4 regions of the Ensifer sp. ENS06 genome follow, and region 1 is predicted to be linked to each of the others. Evidence: predicted binding sites of a transcription regulator. Region 1 holds the regulator's gene; each other region holds the start of a gene.
What was found. The regulator PhoB, encoded in region 1, activates phosphate uptake and scavenging genes when phosphate is short. The targets are predictions, from matches to a motif close to TGTCATNNANCTGTCAT.

Region 2: a site for PhoB is predicted at 2,081-2,097, ahead of IB279_RS05855 (PhoX family phosphatase). Genes of this name have one in related genera too.
Region 3: a site for PhoB is predicted at 4,926-4,942, ahead of IB279_RS09855 (LTA synthase family protein). Genes of this name have one in related genera too.
Region 4: a site for PhoB is predicted at 1,785-1,801, ahead of IB279_RS00280 (DUF47 domain-containing protein). Genes of this name have one in related genera too.

Annotation. Positions count from the first base shown of each region.
Region 1 covers NZ_JACVBC010000001.1:467,212-474,611, reverse strand. The annotation lists gene IB279_RS02360 (Hsp33 family molecular chaperone) at 1-383, opposite strand, end outside; gene argF (ornithine carbamoyltransferase) at 682-1,599, opposite strand; gene IB279_RS02350 (aspartate aminotransferase family protein) at 1,704-2,903, opposite strand; gene IB279_RS02345 (GcrA family cell cycle regulator) at 3,325-3,846, shown strand; gene phoB (phosphate regulon transcriptional regulator PhoB) at 3,916-4,599, opposite strand; gene phoU (phosphate signaling complex protein PhoU) at 4,802-5,515, opposite strand; gene pstB (phosphate ABC transporter ATP-binding protein PstB) at 5,566-6,381, opposite strand; gene pstA (phosphate ABC transporter permease PstA) at 6,395-7,400, opposite strand, start outside.
Region 2 covers NZ_JACVBC010000001.1:1,176,536-1,183,935, reverse strand. The annotation lists gene IB279_RS05860 (DUF2339 domain-containing protein) at 1-1,977, opposite strand, end outside; gene IB279_RS05855 (PhoX family phosphatase) at 2,173-4,185, shown strand; gene IB279_RS05850 (PaaI family thioesterase) at 4,425-4,934, opposite strand; gene recO (DNA repair protein RecO) at 4,951-5,697, opposite strand; gene IB279_RS05840 (L,D-transpeptidase) at 5,912-6,655, shown strand; gene IB279_RS05835 (SRPBCC domain-containing protein) at 6,759-7,241, opposite strand; gene IB279_RS05830 (helix-turn-helix transcriptional regulator) at 7,292-7,400, shown strand, end outside.
Region 3 covers NZ_JACVBC010000002.1:154,370-161,769, forward strand. The annotation lists gene IB279_RS09835 (ankyrin repeat domain-containing protein) at 1-1,669, opposite strand, end outside; gene IB279_RS09840 (TolB family protein) at 1,835-2,662, opposite strand; gene IB279_RS09845 (hypothetical protein) at 2,687-3,022, opposite strand; gene IB279_RS09850 (NAD+ synthase) at 3,026-4,708, opposite strand; gene IB279_RS09855 (LTA synthase family protein) at 4,977-6,905, shown strand; gene IB279_RS09860 (DUF1003 domain-containing protein) at 7,021-7,400, shown strand, end outside.
Region 4 covers NZ_JACVBC010000001.1:51,486-58,885, forward strand. The annotation lists gene IB279_RS00270 (molybdopterin-synthase adenylyltransferase MoeB) at 1-469, opposite strand, end outside; gene recF (DNA replication/repair protein RecF) at 497-1,621, opposite strand; gene IB279_RS00280 (DUF47 domain-containing protein) at 1,825-2,469, shown strand; gene IB279_RS00285 (inorganic phosphate transporter) at 2,469-3,473, shown strand; gene IB279_RS00290 (serine hydrolase) at 3,523-4,911, opposite strand; gene IB279_RS00295 (LysR family transcriptional regulator) at 5,052-5,951, opposite strand; gene IB279_RS00300 (SDR family oxidoreductase) at 6,085-6,834, shown strand; gene IB279_RS00305 (DUF1326 domain-containing protein) at 7,039-7,400, shown strand, end outside.

The DNA.
Region 1 (7,400 bases):
TTTCCGAGCAGCTCGTGCGAAAGGGTCCGGCCGTCCTTTTCGGCAGCGGCAAGCGCTTCCTGATCGTAGCGGGCATAGGCGCGCACGCGATCCGGCGTCGAGAAATCAGCGACCACCAGATCGACAGGGCCATCGCCCTGAGTCTGGACGATCAGCTTGCCTTCAAACTTCAGCGAGGTCCCGAGCAACACGGTGAGTACAACGGTTTCAGCAACCAGACGCGCGACCGGAAGCGGATAGTTGTGGCGCTCGAGGATTGCGTCCAGCATGGGGCCGAGCTGCACGGCGCGGCCGCGCACGTCGAGGCCTTCCACCTGGAAAGGCACGACGTGATCGTCACCGGCAAAGTCGAACTCACCAAGCCCTGGCGTCATGTCAGTCATGTCTTGCTCCTTGCCTTCAGCCACCAAGCTGCACCAGAGATATTGCTATCCCCGCGCAACGTGCTCGCTGTCTCAGTTGATCCCGCGATAAACGGATTGTCCACCAGGTATGTGCCGCGGCCATAGCAACGCACCACCTCGACGGTTGCGCGCTCACTACTTTCAGGAGCGCCCGTATGCCGCCTAAATCGTGTCGCACGTGGACAATGTCAAGTGCGGTGAACACGCCCCTATATGGCGCACGCTCGGCGGAGCGCACTGAAGCCTCTTCGCCGTCGCGCGCGACCGGGCAGCCGGCTCAGACGAGCCCCATGCACCAGGCAATGACCGACTTCTGTGCGTGCAGCCGGTTTTCCGCCTCGTCGAAGACCACCGACTGCGGGCCGTCGATCACCTCGTCGGTGACCTCTTCGCCGCGGTGCGCCGGCAAGCAGTGCATGAACAGCGCATCGGAGGCCGCACGCTTCATCAGCGCTTCATTGACCTGGTAGGGCTGGAAGACGTTGTGCCCGCGGGCGCGATGTTCCTGGTTCATCGAGATCCAGGTGTCGGTCACGACGCAATTGGCGTCGGCGACGGCCTGTTCGGCGTCATGACACAAAAGGACCTCGCCGCCATTGTTGCGCGCCCAGTTCAGGAACTTGTCCTGCGGCTCGGAACCGAGCGGCACGGCCATGTTCATGCGGTATCCGAAGCGGGCAGAACCTTCGATCAGCGAATGCAGCACGTTATTGCCGTCGCCGGTCCAGGCAATCGTCTTGCCCTTTACCGGACCGCGATGCTCCTCGAAGGTCAGGATATCGGCCATGATCTGGCAGGGGTGCGTATCGTCGGTCAGGCCGTTGATGACGGGGACCGTCGCATGCTCGGCCAGTTCCAGAAGGCGGCGATGGTCGGTGGTGCGGATCATGATGGCGTCGACGTAACGCGAGAGCACCTTGGCCGTGTCGCCGATCGTCTCGGCGCGGCCGAGCTGCATTTCGGTGCCCGACAGAAACAGGGTTTCGCCGCCGAGCTGGCGCATGCCGACATCGAAGGAAACGCGGGTGCGGGTGGAGGGCTTTTCGAAGATCATCGCCAGCATCTTGCCGGCGAGCGGCTTCTCGGCAGTTCCGGCCTTGGTCGCCGCCTTTCGGACGCGCGCATCGTCGATGATCGTCCGGAGGTCGGCGGCCGTCATGGCCGAAAGATCGAGAAAATGTCTGGTGCCTGCCATCGTACTCGGTTCCTGTCTGAAAAATCGGTCCCCGGTGCGGCACGCTATCGACGTGCCCGCACGGAGGTCATTCTAACGCCTTAGTCGGCCCTGGGTCGCTACCTTCAGGCCGCGGCGTTGCCGCTTGCCTTGCGAACCGCCTCGGCGGCGCGTTCGATACGTGCGAGCCCCTCGCGCGCCTCTTCCGCCGTCACGGTCAGCGGCGGCAGAAGACGCAGGACATTTTCGCCCGCCGGCACGGCCAGGAGCTTTTCGGCGCGGATTTCCTTCAGCAGATCGGCCGAAGGGCCCTTCACCTTGATGCCCAGCATCAAACCGTCGCCGCGGATGTCCTCGATGACATCAGGGAAACGGTCCTTGAGCGACGCAAGGCCCTGGCGGAAGACCAGCGCGACATCGCGCACATGCGTCAGGAATCCGTCGGCCAGAACGACGTCGAGCACGGCGTTGCCGACGGCCATGGCCAGCGGGTTGCCGCCATATGTGGAGCCATGCGTGCCCGCCACCATACCAGATGCGGCTTCCTCAGTCGCGAGGCAGGCGCCGAACGGGAAGCCACCGCCGATACCCTTGGCGACCGCCATGATATCCGGGCGGATATCCGCCCATTCATAGGCAAACAGCTTGCCGGTACGGCCGACGCCGGTCTGGACCTCGTCGAGGATCAAGAGCAGGCCGAACTCGTCGCAGAGCGCGCGCAGTTCCTGCATGAATTCCTTGGTCGCCGGACGGATGCCGCCCTCGCCCTGGATCGGCTCGATCAGGATCGCTGCGGTTTCCTCGGTGATCGCATTCTTGACCGCGGCGATGTCGCCGAACGGAACCTGGTAGAAGCCCGGCGCCTTCGGCCCGAAACCTTCGATGTATTTCTGCTGACCACCGGCGGCGATCGTCGCGATCGTGCGGCCGTGGAAGGCGCCTTCGAAGGTGATGACGTGGAACTTCTCCGGGTGGCCCTTGGAGAAGTGGTAACGCCGTGCCGTCTTGATGGCGCATTCCAGCGCTTCCGCGCCCGAATTGGTGAAGAAGACCTTGTCGGCAAAGGTCACCGCCGTCAGCCGGCGGCCGAGGCTTTCCTGGCCCGCAATTTCATAAAGGTTGGACAGGTGCCAGACCTTGTCGGCCTGCGCCTTCAGCGCTTCGACCAGGTGCGGGTGCGCGTGGCCGAGCGAGTTCACGGCAACGCCGGCACCGAAATCGAGATAACGCGTACCGTCTTCAGCGATCAGCCAGGCGCCCTCTCCTCGCTCGAAACGCAACGGCGCGCGCATGTAGGTATCGTAAAGCGGCGTGGTTGCAGTCATGCGAGGCTCTCCTTCACTCCAGATCGACATCGATCCCGCGCCTCACGCGGGCCGATAAAAATCAAAAATGCCGCCTTTCGGCGGCGCAGGCACTATTCCCATTTCGCGCTGCAATGTCAACAAAACCAAGCCTTGCAGCGCAACATGAAGGGTCGATTCCTGGCAGCAGAAAAATCGTCCGGGAGGGCTTGCAAAAATGCAACGCTGGCCGAGCAAGTTGGGGAAAACTACGAAATCGATTCGGCCTGATTCCTGGGACTCTTGCCACAGAGTCCAGCGGTCAGTACGTTAACATTCAATTACTAGACGCATGCGGCGGACCTAGTCACCAAAAGAGTTATCGCGTTTGCAACCCCGGGGTTTAGCCGGGGTGCGGTGAGGGATTCTGCCATCCCCAACGCTGAGAACGGAGAGTGCAGAAATGAACTGGACTGACGAGCGGGTGGAGAAACTGAAGAAGCTTTGGTCCGAGGGCCTGAGCGCAAGCCAGATCGCGGCGCAGCTCGGCGGCGTCAGCCGTAACGCTGTCATCGGCAAGGTTCACCGCCTGAGCCTGCCAGGTCGCGCCAAGGCCGGCGGCAGCACCACGACGGCAGCCCGTCCGAAGCGCCCGACTTCGGCACCGCGCGCACCGAACTACGCTTCGCGCGTTTCGACCCGCCCGGTTGCACGCGCGGCCGGCGCTGTCGTTCTCAAGGAAGAAATCGAAGTCGATCTCGTTGCCGAGCAGGATTTCAGCACCCGCACCGACGTTGTCGTGCCGATGTCGCGCCGCCTCGAGCTGACCCAGCTCACCGAGCGCACCTGCAAGTGGCCGATCGGCGACCCGCTGAAGGAAGAGTTTCACTTCTGCGGCAACGATTCCCCGGAAGCCTCGCCTTACTGCACCTTCCATGCTCGGCTGGCCTACCAGCCGTCGGGGGAGCGCCGCAGGGCTCGCTAAGAAGCTGGACCGCATTGATAAAGGAAGGGGCCGATCGGCCCCTTTTTTTGTTGGCGACTTTCAGACCGCTCAGCTTTCGAGCGAATAGCCGGCGCCGCGAACGGTGCGGATCACGTCGGGCATGTTCGAGAAGTTCAGAGCCTTGCGCAGACGACCGACATGCACGTCGACGGTTCGCTCGTCGACATAGATGTCATGCCCCCAGACGCCATCCAGAAGCTGCGAGCGAGAGAAGACGCGGCCCGGCGAGGACATGAGGAACTCCAGAAGACGGAACTCGGTCGGGCCGAGGCGCACTTCGCGGCTGCGGCGATGAACGCGGTGGGTCTCGCGGTCGAGTTCGATGTCGCCGCAGCGAAGCAGCGTCGAGAGCACCTCGGGCTTTGCCCGGCGCAGCATCGCCTTGACGCGCGCCATCAGCTCCGGCGTCGAGAAGGGCTTGACCACGTAGTCGTCGGCACCCGTCGCCAGACCCCGGACGCGCTCGCTTTCCTCGCCGCGCGCCGTCAGCATGATGATCGGCAGACGTTCGGTCTCCGGACGCTGGCGCAGCCGACGGCAAAGTTCAATGCCGGAAACACCGGGCAGCATCCAGTCGAGGATAAGCAGGTCGGGCAGCCGCTCCTGAAGCCGGATCTCCGCCTCGTCGCCCCGCAGGATCGTATCGACGTCGAAGCCCTCGGCTTCCAGATTGTAACGCAGCAGAACGCTCAGCGCCTCTTCGTCTTCGACTACGGCGATTTTTGGCAACATCAGGTAACGTCTCCTTACCGCGGGCGGCCTTTGGGCTCATCGGCCCGGCCGGCGCTCAGACACTCTAAATCTGGAGCACATCCGCCGTTTTCAAAGGCGGGGCGAAAACCGCATGCTTCAGATACAGGAATTCGGGGCCGCGACCGAAGCCGCGACCGGATCAGATTTCAAAGGGCATGCATGCTTACGGCGCGCTTGGCGCTCAGTCGTTGACCGAGCCCAGCGTCGACGTGGTGTCATCCTTCGGACGCTCGCCTTCCGGCTGAGCACCCGTCGCCATGTAATAGATCGTCTCAGCGATATTGGTCGCGTGGTCGCCGATGCGCTCGATGTTCTTGGCGCAGAACAGAAGATGCGTGCAGGGCGTGATGTTGCGCGGATCTTCCATCATGTAGGTCAAGAGCTCGCGGAACAGCGAGGTGTAGATCGCGTCGATCTCCTCGTCACGCTCGCGGATGCTGTTGGCCTTTTCCGGCGAGCGCGAGGCGTAGACGTCGAGCACTTCCTTGAGCTGGACGAGAGCGAGCTCTGCCAGATGCTCGAGGCCACGGGCGAGCTTGCGCGGAATGCCGGAGCCGGCGACCGCGATCACGCGCTTGGCGGTGTTCTTGCCGAGGTCGCCGACGCGTTCCAGATCGGAGGCGATGCGGATCGACCCCATGATCTCACGCAGGTCGGCGGCGACCGGCTGACGCTTGGCGATCGTGACGATCGCCTTCTCACCGATCTGGCGCTCGGCGTCGTCGAGGACGGTGTCGTCCGAGATCACCTTCTGTGCGAGAGCCAGGTCGGAGTTGACCAGCGCGCGAACGGACTCGGCGACCATCTGTTCGGCGAGGCCGCCCATCTCCGAGATGCGGCGCGTCAGGTACTTCAGTTCTTCGTCATAGGCGGACATGATATGCATGGACATGATCGTCGATCCTTACGGGCGCTTTGCAGTTACTGTTGCAGCCTTATGCGGCCTCAGCCGAAGCGGCCCATGATGTAATCCTGGGTGCGCTGGTCATCCGGATTGGTGAACATCTTGTCGGTGTCGTTCTCCTCGACGAGATTGCCGAGGTGGAACATGGCGGTGCGCTGCGAAACGCGGGCGGCCTGCTGCATCGAGTGGGTCACGATGACGATCGTGAAGTTCGTGCGCAGCTCGTGGATGAGCTCTTCGACCTTGGCGGTCGCGATCGGATCGAGAGCCGAGCACGGCTCGTCCATGAGGATGACTTCCGGGCTGACGGCGACGGCACGCGCGATGCAGAGGCGCTGCTGCTGACCACCGGAAAGGCCGGTGCCGGGCTCCTGCAGACGATCCTTTACCTCGTTCCACAGACCGGCCTTCTGCAGGCTGGTCTCGACCACTTCGTCAAAGTCGGCCTTGGTGCGGGCAAGGCCGTGAATCCGCGGGCCGTAGGCGACGTTGTCGTAGATCGACTTCGGGAACGGGTTCGGCTTCTGGAAGACCATGCCGACGCGGGCGCGAAGCTCGACGACGTCGATCGTCGGGTCGTAGATGTCGTCCTCGTCGAGCGTGATCTTGCCGGTGACGCGGCAGTTCTCGATCGTGTCGTTCATGCGGTTCAGCGTGCGCAGGAAGGTCGACTTGCCGCAACCCGAAGGACCGATCAGCGCCGTGACCGTGTTCTCGCGGATGTTGAGGTTGACGTCGAAAAGCGCACGCTTCTCGCCGTAATAGACCGACACATCCTTGCCGATCATCTTGTAGGGCACGGTGTTCATTTTCTGATCCAGAGCCTTCTCGACTGCTGCTTCTGACATGATGTTCATAGTAATTACCTCACTACCAGCGGCGCTCAAAGCGACGTCGCAACAGAATGGCTCCAAGGTTCATGACGACCAGGAAGATGAGAAGAATGATGATTGCGCCGGAGGTGCGCTCGACGAAGGCGCGTTCCGCCTCGTTGGCCCACATGTAGATCTGCACCGGCAGTGCCGTCGACGGTTCCATAGGCGAACCGGGAAAATCGACGACGAAGGCGACCATGCCGATCAGGAGCAGCGGCGCGGTTTCACCAAGCGCGTGGGCAAGACCGATGATGGTGCCGGTCAGGATGCCCGGCATCGCCAGCGGCAGCACGTGGTGGAAGATGGTCTGCATCTTCGACGCACCGAGACCGAGGGCCGCCGAGCGGATCGACGGCGGGACCGCCTTCAACGCCGCACGGGTGGCGATGATGATCGTCGGCAGGGTCATCAACGTCAGCACGAAGCCACCGACGACGGCTGCCGAGCGCGGCATGCCGGCGAAGTTGATGAAGACGGCGAGACCCAGGAGGCCGTAGACGATCGACGGAACGGCCGCGAGGTTGTTGATGTTGACCTCGATCAGGTCGGTCAGCCGGTTCTTCGGCGCAAACTCCTCGAGGTAGATCGAGGCGGCGACGCCGATCGGAAGCGACAGCACCAGCACGATCAGCATCATGTAGAGCGAGCCGAGGGCAGCGACGCCGACGCCTGCCGCTTCGGGACGGCTGGAGGCGCCGAAGGTGAAGATGCCGGTGTTGAAGCTCTTCTTCAGGATGCCGGCGCTCGCCAGCTCGTTCATCCAGGTGACCTGCTGGTCCTTGACCTTGCGCTTGCCCTCATCGACCGAGAGATCGATCTGGCCCTTGAAGGCGGAGTCGATGTTGGCCTCGGCCAGCAGCGTGACAGGAACCGTCTTGCCGATGATCGACGGGTCGGCGGCGACCATGTCGCGCAGGAGCGTGCGGGAGCTCGCGGAAACCATGTCGGTCGCCTGCTTAACCTGCGGCCGCTTGGTGGCGTCGATGCCGAGCTGCTTGACG
Region 2 (7,400 bases), 710 kb from region 1:
AGTGCCGAGATTGCCGGCACCGACGATCGTCGGCTCCCAGGCGATGCGCCCGAGTACGACGACGGCCGCTGCACCAGTCATCCACGGAAGAATCGGCCAGGTGCGGATCCGCGTGGCGAGCGCATAGGCCGTTCCAAGCACGGCGATCGCAAGCGTCGTGACCAGCCCATCCGTCCAGGCGTGGAGGGCAAGCACGAGAAAGGTGAAGGAGCCGGCCACCAGCAAGCCGGCCGCCGTATCGCGCGCCATCGCCTCGCTTTCGCGGCGGTAGAGCCAGTCCGCAAGCGCCAGCAGCGCCGCCCCGGCGACGAGTGAGAACAGGCCGTGCGGCAGGTCGAAGGAATAGTTGCCGGTCATCAGGAACGACATCGCGACGAGCGCGACCGGAACGACCGCGGCGATGCCCGCCCAGAGTGTCGAATATTGCGGATGGGCGACGAGCCGGCGCGACAGCACGAAACCGCCGAGTGCGACGAACAGCGCCGCAAGCAGCATTGCGGTGATCATCGCGGTGCGCCCGGGCAGGACGACTGCCGGAAGAGCGTCGGCCAGCGAGGGATCGAGATAGGCGAGCACGCCGCTCAGCGCCGTCAGGCTCCAGACGCCAGCAACAGCGCCGACCGCTGAAAGCACGGCGGGATAGACTGCCGTTGTCCGCCAGGCGCCCAACGCCGCCAGCGCCGCAACGACAACTGCAAACTCCGCCACCGGAAAGCGGACCGCATAGACTGCCGGGCTGATGAGGAGGAGCGCAAGCATGGTGACGACGATCGCGGCCGAAATGGAGATTGCCGCGTGCGGTGGAACGAACAGGCGTTCCCATGGCCCGACGACGGCCCGGGGTCGGGTTGTCGCTTCGGTCGGCTCCAGCATTTCGGACCCTTCAGTCGCATCACGCACTTCGCGCGCTTCTGCCACTGGCTCCCGTTCGATGGCGGCCGGCCAGATAAGTCCGATGCCGGCGATCATCACAAGCAGGACGAAAGCGACCGGCCGTGCTTCGAAGGGCGATGCCGCAGCGACATAGGCAAGGCCCCAGAGCCCTATGCCAACATTGGCAAGCGTCGGCACTACGGTCCATCGGCGCAGCCGCGATGCAAGCAGGGTCGCGAGCCAAACGATCGCGAGGAAGCCGAAAAGAACCCAGGGGCGCGGTTCGTTGCTCGAAACCAGCGCCGGCGTGATCAGCGAGGCAAGCAGGCCGAGGCCAGCGAGCGCCTGCCCATGCAGCAGCGACAGACCAACCGTGGCGAGCGAAATCGCCGCCAGGAGAACGAAGGCCGTGCCCGTGCCGATATAGTCGTAGATGCCATAGGCGGCATAGGCGACCCCGAAGAGGGTGACGGCACCGGCCGCCGTCAGGATGCCGGGGATCATGGCGTTCTGGAATTCGTTGGCGATCACGGGCACCGCGCGCCGACGGATGACCTCGCCCGCCGCCATCAGCAGGAGGCCGAACAAGGCAGCAAGCGTCAGGCGAACCGCCGGGCTCAACAGCCCGGCATCGATTGAATACTTGACCATGAAGACGCCGCCGAGCGCCAACGCGATGCCGCCAACCCAGACGGCCCAACGGGCGCCGAGGCGACTTTCCAGGCTTTCGGTCTGACGGGGTACGGTTGCGACCGGCTGCGGTGCTTCCGTGCTGGCAGCGATCGTCTCCTCGCCCTCGATTTTGGCCGCGGCTCCTTCCGCATCGCCGAAAATCCGCGCGCCCTCGCGCGCACTGGCCGAGAAGGCGGCATCGTCCAGCGTCTCTGGCTCCGGCGTCTCCGACATGGCCGACAACTCGTCCGCAGCCGCAAACGCCTCGGTCGCCGTTTCAGCCGGGGCGCCTCCCCCCGGAGCGGCCTTCAGCGCCACGACCTCCGCCTTGAGGGCGGCGAGTTCGGCACCAAGACGCTCGGTCGTCCTTCGGTTGCCGAGATAGGCGGACAGGGCCAGAATAAAGGCAGCTAAAGCAATAAGTTCGAACATACTTTCCCCTGGCAGTCGCAATCGCCGGCGCGCGCAACCATACAGACTTTTATGCAAGCGCCAAATCTATAGACGGCCGAGCGCTGTAATCTCTTCACGGAAATGTCGCAGAACTGTCATGGGGCAGCTGGTACAGGCGGATGAACACCGCTGCCTTGCGCGGTGGTTTCCATCGTTCAACCAGGAGACCCGATCATGGACAAGCATCTCGCCCAGACGGAAGAGACCGAATTCAAGACGCTGACGGAACGCAGGGAAGAGCTGGAAGACGTCGGCCACAACTGTTCCGCCAATCCGACAATGGGCGACATCATCCACCGCCGCTTCTCGCGCCGGTCGTTCATCGGCGGCTCGCTGGCAGTTGCCGCGATCTCGACCACCGTCAGCCCGCTCGCTCTCCTGACCGCCGAAGAGGCACGCGCCGAGGACGGTTCGCGCTTCGACTTTACCGAGATCGAAGCCGGCGTCGACGAAAAGCACCATGTCGCCGAAGGTTACGATGCCGACGTCCTGCTTCGCTGGGGCGACAAGATCTTCGCCGACAGCCCGGAGTTCGACCCGAAGAACCAGACGGCCGCTGCCCAGGAAAAGCTGTTCGGCTACAACAACGACTATGTTGGCTTCATCCCGCTCGACGGCAGCGCCGACCACGGCCTGCTCGTCGTCAACCACGAATACACCAATGCCGAACTGATGTTCCCGGCCTTCGCCAGCGTCGTGAAGGAAAAGGTGACGAAGGACGGCAAGGAAGTCGAGGAAGAGAAGGTCGTTCTCGGCGAATACAGCAAGGAGCTGGTCGACATCGAGATGGCCGCACATGGCGGCACGATCATCGAGATCCGCAAGGTCGACGGCAAGTGGCAGCCGGTTCTCGACGGCAAGAACAACCGTCGCATCACCGTCAACACCGAGATGCAGATCACCGGCCCGGCCGCCGGTCACGACCGCCTGAAGACGCCGTCCGACCCGACCGGCAAAAAGGTGTTCGGCACGCTCAACAACTGCGCCGGCGGCGTCACCGCCTGGGGCACCTACATGATGGCCGAAGAAAACTTCAACGGCTATTTTGGCGGCGAGATTGCCGAGGACCATCCGGAATACAAGCAGCTGAAGCGGCTGGGCGCACCGGGCGGCCAGTATGAATGGGCGTCCTTCTACGACCGTTTCGACGTCTCCAAAGAGCCGAACGAAGCCAATCGCTTCGGCTGGATCGTCGAGGTCGACGCGCTTGATCCGACGTCGGTGCCGAAGAAGCGCACAGCCCTCGGCCGTTTCAAGCACGAAGGCTGCGAATCGATCGTCAACAAGGACGGCCGCGTCGTGCTCTATTCCGGCGACGACGAGCGCTACGACTATGTCTACAAGTTCGTGACCAAGGGCACGTTCAACCCTGACGATCGCGCCGCCAACATGGACCTCTTCGACGAGGGCACACTCTATGTCGCCAAGTTCGACGAAGACGGCACCGTCACCTGGATGCCGCTGACGCACGGCGAAGGCCCGCTGACCGAAGCCAACGGCTTTGCCTCGCAGGCGGACGTGCTGATCAACACCCGTCTTGCCTCCGACGCGCTCGGTGCCACCAAGATGGACCGTCCGGAAGACGTTCAGCCGAACCCGAAGACGGGCAAGGTCTACGTGATGCTGACCAACAACACCAAGCGCAAGGCCGAAGAAGTCGACGCGGCCAACCCGCGCGCCAAGAACGCCTTCGGCCACATCGTCGAGATCACCGAGACCGACGGCGACTTCGCGTCGCTGAAGAGCCGCTGGGACGTTCTCTTGAAGTGCGGCGATCCGAGCGTTGCCGAGGTCGGCGCTTCGTTCTCGACTGCCACCACCAAGAACGGCTGGTTCGGCATGCCCGACAATTGCGCCATCGACACCGATGGCCGCCTCTGGGTATCGACCGACGGCAACAACGAAAAGGACACCGGCCGCACCGACGGCATCTGGGCGATCGACACGGACGGCGCCGCCCGTGGCACGTCGAAGCTCTTCTTCCGCGTGCCGGTCGGCGCCGAAATGTGCGGCCCCTGCTTCAACCCGACCTCAGACACATTCTTCCTCGCCGTCCAGCACCCAGGCGACGCCGGCCTTGCAACTTACGAGACGCCGGCCACCCGCTGGCCGGACTTCCAGGACGACATGCCGGTACGCCCGGCTGTCGTCGCCGTAACGAAGCAGGGCGGCGGTCGCATCGGCTGATCAGGACTGCGATTACAAAGAGGAACGCCGCGCCATTCTGCGCGGCGTTTCTTGCTTCCGACATTGCTTGAGCGACGCAATTCCGGGCAGACAACCGCTTCGCACTTTTCCTGGAATTGCTCAGCTTGAAGTGACGCAATTCCGGGCGGAAAACCGCTTCGCACTTTTCCTGGAATTGCTCAGCTTGAAGTGACGCAATTCCGGACGGAAAACCGCTTCGCACTTTTCCTGGAATTGCTTTAACGCCTGAGATTGTCGATCGGGAAGATGGCGCAGGTTTCGGTGCCGTGGGCGAGCAGCTTGCCGTTACGGTCGCGCAGCCAGGCTTCGGAGGTCGCGATGGTGCGGCCACGATGCACGATGCGCCCCTCGCAGAAGACCTCGCCCATATCGGGCAGCAGCGGCCGCACGAGGTTCACCTTGAACTCGACCGTCGTATAGGCCTCCCCAGGTTTGACGGTGGTGAAGACAGCGCAGCCGAGGGCCGAATCCATGATCGTTGCCGTCCATCCGCCATGCACTGTGCCAAGCGGATTGAGGTGTTCCTCGGTCGGCAGCCCCTTGAAGACCACCCGACCCTCCTCGACTTCGCTCAACCCGAACTTCAGCGTCTTCGACATCGGCGGCGCCGGCAGCTCGCCGCTCAAAAGATCCTGCATTGCCTTGAGACCGCCATCGCGGGCGACGCGGTCGAGCGACAGCACGCCGACGCCGGATACGGACATGCCGGGATAAAGCTCTTGGTACATCGATAACTCCTGGGAATCAGGCGGCTGAGGATTGCGCTTTCAGCGCCTTCAGCGCCGCATGGACGAAACCGTCGCGGGCGGAAGAAACGTCGAGGCCGCGCGGCTCATAGACATGGCGGTGGAGGAAGAAGGCGGTCAGGCGGAAGGCGGCGGCGAGGCTGTCGTGATCCGCAGCCCTTCGCGCTTCGGCCGAAAGGAAGTCCGGCAACGCCAACATGCGGTCGGCATAACGCTCTCCGGCCTCCCGGCAGACCGCCCTGCCCGATTTCGGCGAGACATAGACGAGTTCGGTACGAGCGCCGGTTGCAACGCATTCGGTGAGATCGAGCCCGAAGCCGAGGTCGTTGAGGACTGCGAGTTCGAAACGGACGAACAATTCGCCGGCGTCGGCGGGATCGGCGAGATGGTCGACGATGACGGCCAGCGCCTCATAGAGATGCGGATGCGGGTCGCGCTCGGGAAGCAGCCTAAGGAGAGCGCCGAGCGCCTGGATACCATAGACCGAGGTCGCCGTTTCCATCAGCCGGGCGGCCCGCAGCTCCACCGGTTCGATCCGGAATTCGCCCATGTGCTCGTCGAGCCGGGCGCGCCAGGTGACCTCCACCGAGTTGCCCGGCTGCAGCACCGGCTGCATCGTGCGCGAACGCCCCGAGCGCACCATGCCGAGATGCCGGCCGTGGGTAGCGCTCATGACCTCGACAATGGCCGAGCTTTCGCCGTGCCGCCGGATCCCGAGAATGATGGCCTGATCGCTCCATTGCATGGCTACGGCATACACCCGCGGTCGAAAGCGGATCAAGCTGTCTTGCGGAAGCAAAACGCCATTGCCGACTGTAGCCTTTCGGCCACACCTAATGGTTGCCTCATTTGCGACATGCTGTCGCCGCCCCGACGCCGTCTTTGACATTAGAACGGAAGGGCGGCAAAAGCCGTGTCTCCCGCCCGAAAATGACAATCAGCAGGATCAAAACTTTATTATGTGTGTGTCCCGGAACAGCGCCGGCCGCCTGGCGCAGCTCTTCGCCCTTCTTCTCGCCACCTCGACGCTCGCAAGCTGCGTCACCACGTCGGGGCCAGCCAAGCCGAAGGGACCGGATCCATACTACGTGGCGATGTACGGCCCGCTGCCGAACGAGAAATTCCCACTGGATGCCATCGACATCAGCAAGGTCGACAAGCGCTATCTGCGCCAGCAGGTCGCCTACCAGACGCATGAGCCGCCGGGCACGATCGTGATCGATACCCAGAACCGCTTCCTTTACCTCGTGCAGGATGGCGGCATGGCGATGCGCTACGGCATCGGCGTCGGCAAGGCCGGCCTTGAGTTCGAAGGTGAAGCGCGAATCGCGCGCAAGGCCGAATGGCCGCGCTGGACGCCTACGCAAGAGATGGTGGCGCGCGAGCCGGAACGTTACGGCCCGCTTGCCGGCGGCATGGAGCCGGGCGTGCGCAACCCGCTTGGCCCCCGCGCGCTCTATCTATTCCAGGGCAACCGCGACACGCTGTTCCGCATCCACGGCACGACCGAGGCCTGGTCGATCGGCAAGGCCGTGTCCAGCGGCTGCATCCGTCTCTTCAATCCCGATATCATCGACCTCTACAGCCGCGTACCGGTCGATTCGCGCGTCGTCGTGCTGCAGGCCGAACCGCCGATGACGGAGCCGGCCGGCGGCATTCCCATGGCGAGCGCCGCCAATGGCGGCCTTCCTCCGATGTATTGAGACGCCGAATGCTCAGCCGGGCGCGCCTCAGTGACGCCCGGCGCATTCAGGCACATTAACGCCCGTCGCTCAAGTCGGCGCCGCACTGCAGACGACCGGCCGGCTAGGCCTGCGGCTCGAGCGCCGGCTTGCCTGAGAGTTCGCTGAGGTAATAGCCGTCGCGCAGGTTGATGCCGTATTCGAGCCAGGCCTTCATACAGGCGAGCATCTGCGACCAGCCCTCGCAGTTGACGTAGGAGCTCTTCTGCCCCTGCGCGTTCTCGCGCCAGCCGGTTTCGGCGATCGTCACCATCGTGGCGCCATCCTCCAGCGGCTGGAAGCGCATCTCCACACGGGTCTGGTAGGCATCCTCGCCCTCGGCGACCATGGCGCCCCAGCAAAAGACGATACGCTCGTTGGGCTCGACCACCTCCACCTGGATCGGCACCTCGCCCCACCAGCTCACGGTTGCGCCGGCCACCAGCGGCCCGCTGATGCCGCCGAGCGTCACGAAGTAGCGGCTGAGCTGGTCCGGATTGACGACCGCATCAAATACCTGGGCGACAGGGCGGCCGATCCGTCCGTTCACACGAAATTCAAAGGGCATGGCGTATTCCTCCTGTCGGGGCCAACAAGAGTATGTTATAGAAACATAACATGTCAACCGATTCGAAAGACGACCTGGTATTCAAGGCGCTCGCCAACGGGCTGCGCCGGCAGATGCTCGACGCCATGCGCCAGGAGCCGCAGACCACCGGCATGCTCT
Region 3 (7,400 bases), on a different contig from region 1:
GATCGCGTATCGACGGGCCGGCGGCGCCATCGCGCACGCGTGCATTCGCGCCCCTTTCGAGAAGCAGCCGCACCGTTCCTGCCTGCCCGTTGATCACGGCAAAGGCAAGCGGCGTCATCCAGTCGTGCTGTGGCTCCGGCCTGCCGCGCCCGCGGAACGTGCCGAACGGCGTTTCGATCAGATCCGGCTGCCGGTCGAGGATGTCGGCGAGGCGCGCGGCCACGCCAAAGGACGCAGCTGCGAAGATGTCGAGCGGCTGATCCTTCAGGAAAGTGACCATCGCGTCCTTGCCGTTGTATTTGGCCCAGCCGATCGGCGGTGCATGATGGTAGGGGTCGCGGGCCAAGGGATCGGCGCCGTGATCGAGCAGGCGCCTCGCCATCGCGACATGCCCATGCAGCGCCGCCTCGTGCAACGGCGTGCGCGAGGTCATGCGGTTGACGTCGAAGCCGAGCGAGAGCATCAGCGCCACGGCGTCATGCCGGTCCTCACCCGCCGCCTCGTGCAGAATGGCGGGGTGTGCAGCCTGGGTTCGAGCGACAAGTGTCGGATCCCTATCGACAAGTTCCCTCGCCTCGTCGGCCTTCACTTCCCCAACGGCACGGGCCAGCCGGTCGACATCCTCCAGCGGTGCTTCGGTCGCGCCGCGCGACACGAGGTATTGTGCCAGTGCCGGATCGCCGCCGAGCTCCGCCCATTGATAGGGCGTGCGCCCCTTGATCGGGCGATTGACGTCGGCGCCGTGCGCAACAAGCAGCCGGACGCGATCGGACATGCGTTTTTCCAGTGCCCAGGCAAGTTGATAGTCGAAGACGCGTTCGCCATTTTCGACCAGCCCGCCATCGTTGCGCACCAGCCAGTTGTTGCGGTCGTCGGCATTGAGGCCATGGTCGAGAAGCAGCTGGAGGCAGGAATTGTCCGGTTCGAACATCCGGTTGTAGAGCGCCTGGCTGTCATTGGCTCGGGCACCGGCATTAAGCAGCAGCCGCGCAAAGACAAGGCAATCCGGGTGCGGTGGCTGCCGCTCCGGTCCCGCCTCGCCCTCGCCGAAGACGCCGGTCAAAGCCGTGAAACGATACTGGCCGTCGTCGAGCCAGTAAACGTTCGGATCGGCCCCGCGCGCAATCAGGCGGGCGCCCGCCGGCAGCGACGAGCGGCCGGGAACGCGGGCATATGCGGCGTAGAGCAACGGCTCCCAGTCGAACGGACCGCCGCGCTTCTCTGCGAGTTTCGGGTCGCGATCGAGAAAGCGGTCGATCGCCGCGGCGTCGCCGAGCGCAGCGGCCACGTGAATGTTGTCCCCGGCAATCTCAGGATGGTCCTTGAGAAGGTCGAGTGCCTGAGCGAACCGCTCGGGATCGGCAGCGACGTCGCCGAAATAGGAGACTGTCGCCAGAGCGAGAAAGCGGTTTGCGACCTGTTCGGTCGACGGCGTGCCGGCCTCGGCTTTCTCCAGATGCCGCTTCAGCCGCGTCCAGCTGGCAAAGCCGAATTCGCGGGCAAGCACCAGCTGGGCATCCTGAAGGCCCATTGCGGTCGGTTCGGAGAAATAGGGAAGCGCCCGCTGCCTTGCACTGGCATCGCCAGCCTTGACGGCCTTCAAAAAGGCCTTGGCCTGCTTGCGGATCGCATCGAGGGTAATGTTCGCGGAAAGATCGCGCGTGATCATGAAAGACCTCCTTTCATTCACGTCCGGTATCCGCGCCCACAGACTGAAAAGAGGTGTGGCAACCAAGTTCAGTGAGACAGGTGGGCCTTGCCCTTCCCGCGGATCGGATGTGCCCTGCGAACGACCTCATCGCTAGCATGGCCTCGATATACTTGTCCAGCGCGGTCAGCTTTCCGGTCCGTAGCGGACGAAGGCGAAACGATCGCCTGCGGGCGCCCAGTTGGGAACGTTGATCGTTCCCTGCCCCCCGAAGAGCTCGAACAGGATGCGGGCATTGCCGCCGTCCAGGTCCATCAGCCTCAACCGGACATCGAGATCCCTCGGATGATCGAAGACGTCGCCGTCATAGGAAAGCACCAGCAGGTGCTTACCGTCAGGCGACGGATGCGGAAACCAGTCGCCATAGGGGCTGTCGGTGATGCGCGTGACGTCGCTGCCGTCCGGGCGGATCCGCCAGATCTGCATCTGGCCGGTACGGCTCGAGTTGAAATAGATCCATTCGCCGTCTGCCGACCAATCGGGCCCGTCGTTGCGGCCCTCCCCATGGGTGAGCCTTCGCTCCTCGCCGCCGTCGACGGAGATCGTATAGATGTCGAAGACCTGGTCGCGGATGCCGCAATAGGTCACCGTGTTCCCGTCGGGCGACCAGCCGTGCCAATAGGAAGGCAGGTTGCGGGTGACGAGCCGCGGCGTGCCGCCTTCGACCGGCAGCAGGTAGATCGCCGATTTCCCGAACTCGGTCTTGTCGCTGATCGCGATCGTGGTGCCATCCGGGGAGAGGCCGTGGTCGTTGTTGCAGAGCGTCGCAAAACCGGTATCGATCTCCACCGGTTCGGAACCATCAAGGCCAAGCCGATAGAGCCTGCCGTCACCGTTGATGATCAGATGTGAGCCGTCCCGCGACCAGTTCGGTGCCTCGACCAGCCGGTCCGTCTGCCAGACAACCCGCGTTTCACCTGTTGCGATGTCATGGATCTCGACGGAACTCCGCATGCTCTTCTCTCCCGGACGAGGCCGCTATTTCTTGTCTTCACCCGCCGGCAGGGTCGCCAGAACCTTGGAACAGACCGATTGCATCAGAACGGAATCGCGTCGGTCCCGCCAGGTGGTGACCAGACCCCAGGCCAGCAGGAGCAGGATGCAGATGAAGGCAACGCCGACGACGGTGAGGCTTCCGGTCGCAAGGCCATAGACCCCAAAGATCGCAGGCGTCGCGAAATAGCCGATCTGCGCCGAAAGCTGCCGGCCGGCGGAAACGTCGCTTGCCGACCACAGTCGCAGGAGCCGGATTTCCTCGTCCGTAAAATCTGGACGGCCCTGTCGGCCGTCCGTCTCTTCGGAGAGGATATCCATCGCCTAGCCCCGGTCGCGGAAGCGGTTGGTGATCGGGTAGCGGCGGTCGCGTCCGAAGTTCTTCTTGGTGATCTTGACGCCCGGCGCCGATTGCCGGCGCTTGTATTCGGCGATGTAGAGCAGATGCTCGACCCGGTGAACGGTCACCTCGTCATGGCCGCGGGCGACGATCTCGTCCGTCCCCATTTCCTTTTCCACCAGGCATTCGAGAATGTCGTCGAGCACCGGATAGGGCGGCAGCGAATCCTGGTCCGTCTGGTTGGGACGAAGCTCGGCCGAAGGCGCCTTGTCGATAATGTTCTGCGGAATGACGATGCCGGAAGGACCAAGCGCGCCCGGAGGAACCGTGGTATTGCGCCAGCTCGAGATGGCATAGACCTGCATCTTGTAGAGGTCCTTGATCGGGTTGAAGCCGCCGTTCATGTCGCCATAGAGCGTGGCATAGCCGACCGACATCTCCGACTTGTTGCCTGTCGTCACCACCATCGAGCCGAACTTGTTGGAGATCGCCATCAGGATCGTGCCGCGGGTGCGGCTCTGCAGGTTCTCCTCGGTGATGCCGGATTCCGTGCCTTCGAACGTATCGGAGAGTGCGCTGAGGAACCCTTCGACCGGCTCGGAGATCGGCACGATGTCGTAACGGCAGCCGAGGGCCTCGGCGCATTCCTTGGCGTCCTTCAGCGATTCCTGCGAGGTGTAGCGGTAGGGCAGCATGACCGTGCGCACCCGCTCCTCGCCGAGCGCATCGACGGCGAGCGCTGCGCAAATGGCGGAATCGATACCGCCGGAGAGGCCAAGCACGACATTCTTGAAGCCGTTCTTGTTCACATAGTCGCGGAAGCCGAGCATGCATGCGCGGTAATCCGCCTCCTCCCGCTCCGGCAGGCGCGACTTCAGGCCGTGCTCGCAATGCCAGCCGCTCTCGCCCTTCTTCCACTCCACGATCGAGATCGCCTCTTCGAACTGGCTCATCTGGAAGGCGAGCGACTTGTCGGTGTTGAAGGCGAAGCTGGCGCCGTCGAAGACCAGTTCGTCCTGGCCGCCGAGCTGGTTGGCATAGATCATCGGTAGGCCCGTCTCGATCACCTGCTTCAGCACGACCTGATGGCGCACGTCGACCTTGCCGCGATAATAGGGCGAACCATTCGGCGACAGCAGGATTTCAGCACCGCTTTCGGCCAGCGTCTCGCAGACGCCGAGATCGCCCCAGATGTCCTCGCAGATCGGAATGCCGATGCGCACACCGCGGAAATTGACCGGTCCCGGCATCTCGCCCGGATCGAAGACGCGCTTCTCGTCGAACTCGCCGTAGTTCGGCAGATCGACCTTGTCGCGAATCGCGATCACCTTGCCATCGTCGAGTACTGCCACGGCGTTATGTCGGCCGGTCTTCGACAGGCGCGGGAAGCCGATGATGACGCCCGGGCCGCCATCGGCCGTCTCGGCGGCCAGCTTTTCGACGGCCTGGAGGCAGGCCTTGAGAAAGGCCGGCTTCAGAACAAGGTCTTCCGGCGGATAGCCCGAAATGAACAGCTCCGTCAAAAGCAGGAGATCGGCGCCCTGTCGCGCCGCATCGGCGCGCGCCTCACGCGCCTTGGCCAGGTTTCCGGCGATGTCGCCCACGGTCGGATTGAGCTGGGCAACGGCGATACGAAGGAGCGAGGGGGCGTTTTTATGGGCGGTCATGAGCGGGCCTGTCGGTCTGTCCTGAACGATTGCATCTGACTTTCGCAATGTTCTTTAGCGCAATCTGCGGAAAAATACCCACAGCCAATCGCAGCCACGCGAAAAAAACCGAAAACTTCTGTTTTTCCCGGTCCTTATACTGGGCCGTTCGTGCGGCTTCACGCCACGAAAAGCCACCCTCCATTCCCGTTGAGAAACCATTCATCCCCTGTTCAAAATGACGGGCGTATGACAGTTACACGACGCATTTATGAAATTGGAGAATATGTTGGCCAGTATCGATTCCGCTGTCGCGCGAGGCTCACGTGTCTATGCCGACCGACCCGGCTTCGCCGCACGGCACGCCAAGACGCTCGCTTCCACGCGCAGCGCCCTGTTCTCCCTGTTCGTTGCAACTGCCCTTGTCTTCGCCGTTGAACTGATCGTCCGTCAGTCGCTGACCGACACCCTTTCCTATGTCCTCGACCCGACGCGCCCGGCGCTGACGACCATCGGCATATTCTTTCTCATTCTGCTCGCTGTCGACGGTATTTTCGGCCGCGAGCACAAGTCCGCCGTGGTGATCGCGCCGCTGGCACTTCTTCCGGCCGTCATCTGCCAGCAGAAGCAGGTGTTCCTGTCCGATCCGCTCTATCCGACCGACTTCCTGTTCGGCCGCCAGATCATGGAGCTGATGCCCGTGCTGGTGAAGGACCGTCCGTGGACGGCGGTCGGCATCGCCGTCGGCCTGGTTGCCACCGTCGTCGCCATCGCCCTCCTGTTGCGCTTTGCCTGGCGGACCTTCCCGAAGCTGACGACCCGCGAGCGTGTCGCCCGCCTGGCCTTCGCGCTGCCGCTGCTCGTCGCCTTCTGGAACATCATGGATTACAACCAGTTCTCCTGGATCCGTGATCGCCTGAAGGTCATCCCGATCATGTGGGACCAGACCGAGAACTATAAGCACAACGGCTTTGCGCTCGCCTTTGCGATCAACCTGCCGATGGCCAATGTCAGCGCGCCCGCCGGCTACATGGCCGACGCGATCGACCGCATTCCGGTGAAGCCGCTTCCCGCCGGCACCTCGCACCGCGGCAAGCCCGATGTCATCGTGCTGATGAGCGAATCCTTCTGGGATCCGACCCGCCTGCCGAACGTCAAGCTGTCGCCCGACCCGATGCCGACGATCCGCGAAATGCAGTCGGGCAACGTCTTCTCGCCGGAGTTCGGCGGCATGACCGCCAACGTCGAGTTCGAGGCGCTGACCGGCTTCTCCAACGCGTTCCTGCCTTACGGCAGCATCCCGTACCAGCAGTACATCCGCAATCCGATCCCGTCGCTTGCCACTTTCTTCCGTGGCGAAGGCTACGTCTCGCGCGCCATCCATCCGTTCCAGAGTTGGTTCTGGAACCGCACCGCCGTCTACAAGGCCTTCGGTTTCGACATGTTCAAGTCGGAAGAGAACATGCCACCGATGCAGAAGCGCGGCATCTTCGCCTCGGACGACTCGCTGACCAACGAGATCATCCGCCAGGCCGACGCGATGGACGACCCGTTCTTCTTCTTCGCCGTCACACTCCAGGGCCATGGCCCCTATGAGGCCAACCGCTACGCCAACAACACCATCAAGGTCGAAGGCGACCTGCCCGAGGCCGACCGCCAGGTGCTTGCCACCTACGCGCAGGGCATCAAGGAGGCTGACGACAGCCTGAAGAAGCTGATGGACTGGGCCAAAAACCGCGATCGCGAAACGGTTATCGTGCTTTTTGGCGACCATCTGCCGCCGCTTAACACCGTCTATACCAGCACCGGTTTCATGAAGGGTGTGACGGCGGAGCGCAAAGGTTCGAAGGAGCAGATGAAGGCGCAGCATGAAACGCCGCTCGTCGTCTGGTCGAACAAGACTGGCCCGAAGAAGAACGTCGGCACCATCAGCCCGGCCTTCCTCTCCTATCAGATCCTCAAGCAGTCCGGTTACGAGCACCCCTACTACACCGGCTTCCTCGGCAAGGTGTATGACCAGTACCGCGTTGTCGACCGCTACATGCTGATCCGCAAGAATGGCAAGGAAGTCGCCGAGTGGTCGCGCCAGCCGAAGGTGCCGGCACTCCTGCGTGACTACCGCTTCCTGCAGCACGACATGATGTTCGGCGACCGCTTCTCGACCGACCGGTTCTTCAAGTCACACGCTGATCTCTTCGCCAGCGTCGAAACCCACTGATCGAAGACCGGAGCGGCCAGCAACCGCTCCGGTCCTTGCGGCATTTTCGCGTACCGCCTGATTTCCTTGCGGCGCTGACGCGCTAGATTGTCTCCGGCCAACTCCGGAGATCGCCATGCCGCACTTCAATGACATATCGAAACAGCTTTTCGGCAAGCCGCTTAGCGAGCTCGGGGAGATCGAGCGCCGCATTCTTACCCATGCCCGGGACCGACGCACGCTCGCCACCGATTCACATGCCGCCTTCACGGCACGGCTCTCCTTCGGCGACAGGCTCGCAGACAACATCGCCCGCGTCGGCGGCTCCTGGAGCTTCATCATCGGCTTTTGCGGGTTTCTCGTCTTCTGGGTTTTGCTGAACACCATTCTGCTCGCCACCGGCGCCTTCGATCCCTACCCCTATATCTTCCTCAACCTGATGCTTTCGATGCTCGCCGCGCTGCAGGCGCCGGTCATCATGATGTCGCAGAACCGCCAGGCGGAGCGCGACCGCTT
Region 4 (7,400 bases), 420 kb from region 1:
CGGCGCCGGTCACCAGCGGAATGCCGACCGCTGCCGCCGTATCGGCGGCGAGATAGCGCGTATCGAAATTGTCCGAGCCGTCGATCACCAGGTCATATTGCCGGAAAAGCGCCTCGGCATTGTCGGGGTTGAGCCTGAGCCTGTGTTCGTCGACGCCGACATGCGGGTTGAGGGCGGTGATCGCCTCGGCGGCCCGCTCGACCTTGGCGCGGTCGATGTCTTCAGTGCGGTGGATGATCTGCCGCTGCAGGTTGGAAAGCGCGACCGCATCGTCGTCGACGATGCCGATCCGGCCGATGCCGGCGGCGGCAAGATAGACGAGCACTGGAGCGCCGAGCCCGCCGGCCCCGATCACCAGCACACGGGCCGCCTTCAACCTTTGTTGCCCGGCACCCCCGATCTCCGGCAGTACGATATGGCGGGCGTAGCGGGTGATCTCCGATTGGTCGAGCTTGTTCTCACCGGTCATGGCAAAATCCTCCTCGGTGACCTCTGCTTATCCCGTAACACTGCCGTGCGAAACCGTCAGAAAGCGGCCGCGTTCGCCCAGCGCCTCGAACATCGCTTGGTCCGTCCCGGTCATGAAGGCCTGGCCGCCAAGGCCGTCGACGAGATCGAACAGAGCGGCGCGCCGGTTGACGTCGAGATGGGCGGCGATCTCGTCGAGCAGCAGGATCGGCGCGTGGCCGGTCATGTCGCCGACGAGGCGCGCATGCGCCAGCACCAGGCCGACGAGCAGCGCCTTCTGCTCCCCGGTCGAGCAGCGTGCTGCCTCCATGTCCTTCTCGCGGTGACGCACGAGCAGGTCGCTCCGGTGCGGCCCGTCGAGCGTGCGCCCCGCCGCGGCGTCGCGCGGACGCCCATCACGCAGCATCGTCAGATATTGTTCTTCCAGATCATAGGCCGGACGATGGCCCTCGTCGTCGAGAAAGCCCGACAACGCCAGGCGCGCCGAGGGAAAGACGCTTTCATCGACAGTGCGCTCGACCAGCGCCGTCAACAGACTGAGCATTTCCTGCCGCGCCAGCGCCATGGAGACGCCGAGACCGGCCATCTCCTTTTCGATCGCCGTCAGCCAGGAAGGGTCCGGGCGGAATTCACCGAGCAGCCGGTTGCGGCTGCGCATCGCCCGGTCGAATTCGCTGGCGCGACGGCCGTGCTCCGGATCGAGCGACAGCACAAGACGATCGAGGAAACGCCGCCGGTCGGCCGAAGGCCCGGTAAAGAGCCCATCCATCGATGGCGTCAGCCAGAGGACGCGCAGGTGATCGGTCAGTTCGTCGACGGTCGCTGCCGGTGTTCCATTCAGCCGCAGCCGCCGGGATTGCCCTTCCGTGACGCCGGCAGTCCCGGTGCCGATCTCGACGGTTCCCTCCATGCCCTCGACTTCCGCAAAGACCGAGAACCCGTCGCCGGCACCGACCCGGGTCACGTCCGCATAGGCTGCGCGCCTGAGGCCGCGGCCGGGCGAAAGGAAAGAGACGGCTTCCATGAGGTTGGTCTTGCCGGCGCCGTTCTCCCCCGTCAGCACCACATGGCGCTGATCGAGCTCAAGCGAGAGGGCCGCATAGTTGCGGAACTCCGTAAGCTTCAGGCGGTTGAGAAAGACCTTGTTTGGCATCGGCAGTCCGGATTCGACGTTGGGCGCAGCTAGGACGAAAGCGCCTGCCAAGGCAAGGCGAAATGGGGCGCGTCGCCATATCGTGCAAGATAGGCCGATATCGACAGGGGAAAGGCGACAAACCCCTTTGATTCGGTGCTTTTCATAAAGGACCTAGTGAAATATGACAGCCGCATGACAATCCACAGATGGATATACGTGTGATGCTGGCCTGGTTCCGCAAACTTCTTCCCCGCGAGGATCGCTTCTTCGACCTCTTCGCAAAACATTCGCGCACCGTCGTCGGTGCTGCCGATGCGCTCGACAAGGTTCTCGCTGGCGGCGACGATCTGGAAAGACACTGCGACCGGATCGTCGCGCTCGAGGATGAGGCGGACCACATCACCGCCGAGGTGCTGCTGGCCGTGCGCCGGTCCTTTATCACGCCCTTCGACCGCGGCGACATCAAGGATCTGATCCAGTCGATGGATGATGCCATCGACATGATGCACAAGACTGTCAAGACGATCCGCCTTTACGAACAGAAGAGCTTCGATCCCGGCATGCGCGAAATGGGCACCACGGTCGTCAAGGCCGCGCACCTGATCGCCGAGGCCATTCCGCTGCTCGATAGGATCGGCGCCAATCACGACCGCCTGATCGCGATCGCCGAAGAGGTCACCCGCATCGAGGGCCGCTCCGACGAACTGCACGAACAGGGCCTCAAGGACCTGTTCCGCCGCCACGGCGCCAGCAACCCGATGGCCTACATCATCGGCAGCGAGATCTATGGCGAGCTCGAAAAGGTCGTCGACCGCTTCGAGGACGTCGCCAATGAAATCAGCGGCATCGTGATCGAGAACGTCTGATGGATGCGACGCTCGCCTTTCCGTTGCTCGTCGGGCTGATCGGCATCGCGCTGTTCTTCGACTTCCTGAACGGTCTGCACGACGCCGCCAACTCGATCGCGACGATCGTCTCGACACGGGTGCTGAGACCGCAGTACGCGGTCATGTGGGCGGCCTTTTTCAACTTCATCGCCTTCCTGTTCTTCGGCCTGCACGTGGCCGAGACGCTGGGCAAGGGCATCATCGATCCCGGCATCGTCACGCCGCTGGTGATCTTCTCGGCGCTGATCGGCGCAATCGTCTGGAACATCGTCACCTGGCTCTTCGGCATCCCGTCGAGTTCGTCGCACGCGCTGATCGGCGGCCTCGTCGGTGCCGGTCTTGCGAGCACCGGTTTCAGTTCGATCGTCTGGACCGGCCTCCTGAAGACCGTCGGCGCGATCTTCATGTCGCCGGCGATCGGCTTTTTCCTGGCGCTCATGCTGGTGCTGATCGTTTCCTGGATCTTCGTGCGCCAGACGCCCTTTGCCGTCGACCGCACCTTCCGCGTCATGCAGTTCGTCTCGGCCTCGCTCTATTCGCTCGGCCATGGCGGCAACGACGCGCAGAAGACCATGGGCATCATCGCGGTGCTGCTCTACTCGCAAGGCTATCTCGGCTCGGAGTTCTATGTGCCGTTCTGGGTGGTGATCACCTGCCAGGCGGCGATCGCGCTCGGCACGCTGTTCGGCGGTTGGCGCATCGTCCACACCATGGGCTCGAAGATTACCAGGCTCAATCCGATGCAGGGCTTCTGCGCCGAGACCGGCGGAGCGATCACGCTTTTTGCCGCCACCTGGCTCGGCATCCCGGTCTCGACCACCCACACCATCACCGGCGCGATCATCGGCGTGGGTGCCGCGCGTCGCGTTTCGGCCGTGCGCTGGGGGCTTGCCGGCAATATCGTCATTGCCTGGTTCATCACCATGCCGGCCGCAGCGGCGATTTCGGCGCTCGCCTACTTCACCATCGATCTGCTGTTCTGATCGATCTGGAAACCGTCTCCCGCCTTCATAAGCAGGCGGGAGACACCCATCATTTCGAGACCCGAGGCGCGGGGCTGCTCTGCCCACCCTGGTGCAAGGTCAGGCTTTCGGCTCGGTCGCCTTTGAGCGTGAAGCTGATCTGGGCATCGATGAGCTTCGTAAAGAAGCCGTGCTCGGCCTCCGGAAGGATTTCGAGCCGGTCCTGCCCGGTCGCCTGGGCAAACAGGCTATCGCCATCCCGAAAGATCGTGAGTTCGAAGTCGGGCGCCAGCCTGTAGGTGCCGACATAGGCATCATAGCGCGCCGGGTCGATCACTATGGCCGTACGCTTGACGATCGGCGGCGCAAGCGGCGCGTTGCGATTGAGCAGATGGCGGCCGATGTCGTCGACGCCGACCTCGGTCGACGCATTCGACAGGGCGACGACGCCGACACCCGTCGACGGACGGTAGCCGACGAAGGATCTATAGCCGCCGGTTCCGCCATTGTGCCAGATGAACTGCTCGTCGCCCTTGCCGGAGACGACCCAGCCGAGCGCCTGCTGGTCGCGATCGCCCTTGCCGAGCGGTTGTCGGGTCGACAGCAGCGTGCTGAAGGCGGGAGCGAGCGGCGATGCCGTCTTTCCCATGGCCGCCTCAAGGAAAAGCAGGAGATCGTCGACGGTCGAGCGCAGGGCGCCTGCACCCTGCAGCGCGTCGAGATCCCATTCGCTCACCGGCTCCATGGCCGCATCGTGGCCCGTTGCGCGGCGTTCGGCCCAGTCGGGCTGCTGCGTGATCGCCGTGTCCTTCATGCCGAGGGGAACGGCGATACGGCTGACGACGAGGTCTTCATAGGAGACCCCGGCCTTCAAGGCGATCGCGTGGCCGAGAAGCCCGGCGCCGAGATTGGAGTATTCATGCTCGACGCCGGGGCGGCGCTGCGGCTTGTGACTGGAGAGGAAAGCATAGAGCTTCGCCGCGTCGTAGCCGGCATAGGGATTGCTCATGTCGGCCGGCACCAGATTGCTGGGCAATCGCGGCAGGCCGGACATGTGCGTTGCGAGGTCGCCGAGCGTGATCGGCGTCTGCTTGTCCTCGGGCATGATCACGCTCTCGGGAAGAAGCGTGGCGACGGGTGTGCCGAGGCTGAGTGTGCCTTTCTCCATCGCATCGGCCAGCAGCAGCGCGGTAAAGACCTTGGTGACCGAGCCGATCTCGAACACGGTCTGCCCGTCGACGGGGCGCGGGTCGCCTGTGGCCGGATGGCCGTGGGCGATGATGCGCCGGCCATTGGCATCGATGATACCGACGACGATGCCGATCGACTGCTGCTGCTTGTCGATCCGGTCGGCCAGGATCTCCTGAATTTCTGCGTCGGTGGGAGCGGGAAGCGGACTTGCGTGAGCGTTGGTGCCAAGCGCCATGAGGACGATCCAGTTCAGAAAGCGGTTCCGCATGAAGGATAGGAATCCAATTTTCGGTTGTCAGGGGATGCGCTGATGATGCCAGCCGGTTTCGGTCAAGCCTTGGTCAAGACTTGATCGGCGATCGGCGCGATACCGTCGCCCGCAACGATTGTGCCGGGATTGCGGAGCCGTCACGGATCCCAATAGGGCGGATCGCCGAAGGCTTCCTTCAGGTGCTGGGCGATGGCTCTGAGCTTGGTGGAGGCGCGCCGGCCCTCCGGATGCGCCATGTAGATGAACTCCGGCTCCGGGCTGAGCCCGACGTCGATCTCGTTCAGTTGCCCCTCGCGCACGGCCGGACCGGCGATGAAGGCGGGCAACAGCGCGATGCCGAGCCCGGCGACGGCGGCATCGTGCAGCATGTCGCCATTGTTCATGCCAAGCGCCAGGCGCGCCCGTACGACTGTCGCACCGCCAGGTCCTTCGAAGCGCCAGTCGGCAGCACCCCGGTTGGTGTAGAAGATGCCGCGATGGCCCTCGAGTTCGGCGAGCGACGCGGGCGTGCCGTGCCGGTCGAGATAGTCGGGCGCGGCGACCAGCAGGCGCCGGCTTCTCGCAAGTTTCCACACGACCAGCCGCGAGTCGGCGATCGCGCCATGGCGCACGATCGCGTCGTAGCCTTCGGAGGCGGCATCGACCCGTCGGTCGTCGAGGTCAAGCGTCAGTTCGATCTCCGGGTGTTGGGCCAGGAACGGATAGAGCGCCGGGCCGAGATGCCTTCGGCCGAAGCTGACGGGGGCCGCGATCCGAAGCGATCCCGTCAGCAGCCCGCGGCGTTCGGCAAGATCGCTGGCGGCCGCCTGCACTTCGCTGACAATCCGGATGGCGCGCTCGCGAAACGCGATGCCATCCTCGGTGAGCGTCAGCTTGCGTGTGGTGCGGTGGAGAAGCGTGGCGTTGAGCCCGCGCTCCAGTTCTGCCACTCTTTCGCTGACGACGGATTTCGACAGCCGCAGGCGACGTGCCGCCTCGCTGATCGAGCCGGCTTCGGCCACGGCGACAAAGGCAGCTATTCCTTCGATCTTCATCATCGTTCGGCTTTTCCGAATTCGAGTTCCACGATTGGGAGACTAATCCGAACGACCGTTTTCCGCCATATCTGTGGGCATCGAAGGACGGCCAATCGAACCGGCCTCCTTCTCAACCCAGCAAGAGGATTTCATCATGTCACGTTTGGAGAACAAGACGGCACTCATCACCGGCGGCACCAGCGGCATCGGTCTCGAAACCGCCCGCCAGTTCATTGCCGAAGGCGCACGCGTTGCCGTCACCGGCACCAATCCGAAGAACATCGCCGAAGCCCGATCCGTTCTTGGCGAGGCCGCGCTCATCATCGAGGCCGATGCCGGCAATGTCGCCGGCCAGGCGGCCGTTGCCGAAAAGATCCGTGCCGCCTTCGGCACGCTCGACATCCTGTTCGTCAATGCCGGCATCGCCAAGCTGCAGCCGATCGAAGAGTGGGACGAGGCAAGCTTCGATCGGTCGATCGCCATCAACGTCAAGGGCCCTTACTTCCTGATCCAGGCATTGCTGCCCGTGTTCTCGAAGCGCGCCTCGGTCGTGCTCAACACCTCGATCAACGCCCATATCGGCATGCCGACCTCCAGCGTCTATGCGTTGACCAAGGCGGGCCTGCTGTCGCTGGCCCGCACGCTCTCCGGCGAACTCATCGGCCGCGGCATCCGGGTCAATGCCGTCAGCCCCGGCCCAATCCGCACGCCGCTCCATGACGGCCACGCCCCGACGCCCGAACAAAACAAGCAAGTGGTTGATGCGATCGCCGCGCAGATCCCGCTTGGCCGTTTCGGCGATGCGAGCGAGATCGCCAAGGCCGTGGTCTTCCTCGCTTCGGACGAAGCCACCTTTACCGTCGGTGCCGAACTGATCGTCGATGGCGGCATGGCGACGCTCTAGGACGGGCACCGATAAAGAGCTCGAAACCTGATCATCCAAGCGCCGCGGGTCCGACCGACCCACGGCGCTGTCGTGTTCCCGCCTTTGCCCATCGCCTGCCGTTGGCATCGGAGGCGGAGAAGAGTATATTTTTCTATTCTAATAAAAGGCATCCGTTTGCGGGGAACCGCGAGACGAACACCGATCAGATCTCAGGAGGAGACGATGACGAGTGTCAGATGGATGATGAAGGGGCGTGAGTTCATTCATTGCAATTGCGCCTATGGCTGCCCCTGCCAGTTCAACGCTCTGCCGACCCAAGGCCATTGCAGCGCTGTCGGCGCCTTCGAGATCGAGGAAGGCTATCACGGCGACACGCGGCTCGATGGGCTTCGCGGCGGCCTGATCGCCGCCTGGCCGGGCGCGATCCATGAGGGCAGGGGGCAGGTGGTGCCGATCGTCGACAGCCGCGCATCGGACGAACAGCGCGGCGCGCTGCTGCGCATTATGAGTGGCGAGGATACGGAACCCGGCGCGACCTTCTTCCAGGTCTTCGCAACCACCTTCGAAACCATGCACGATCCGGT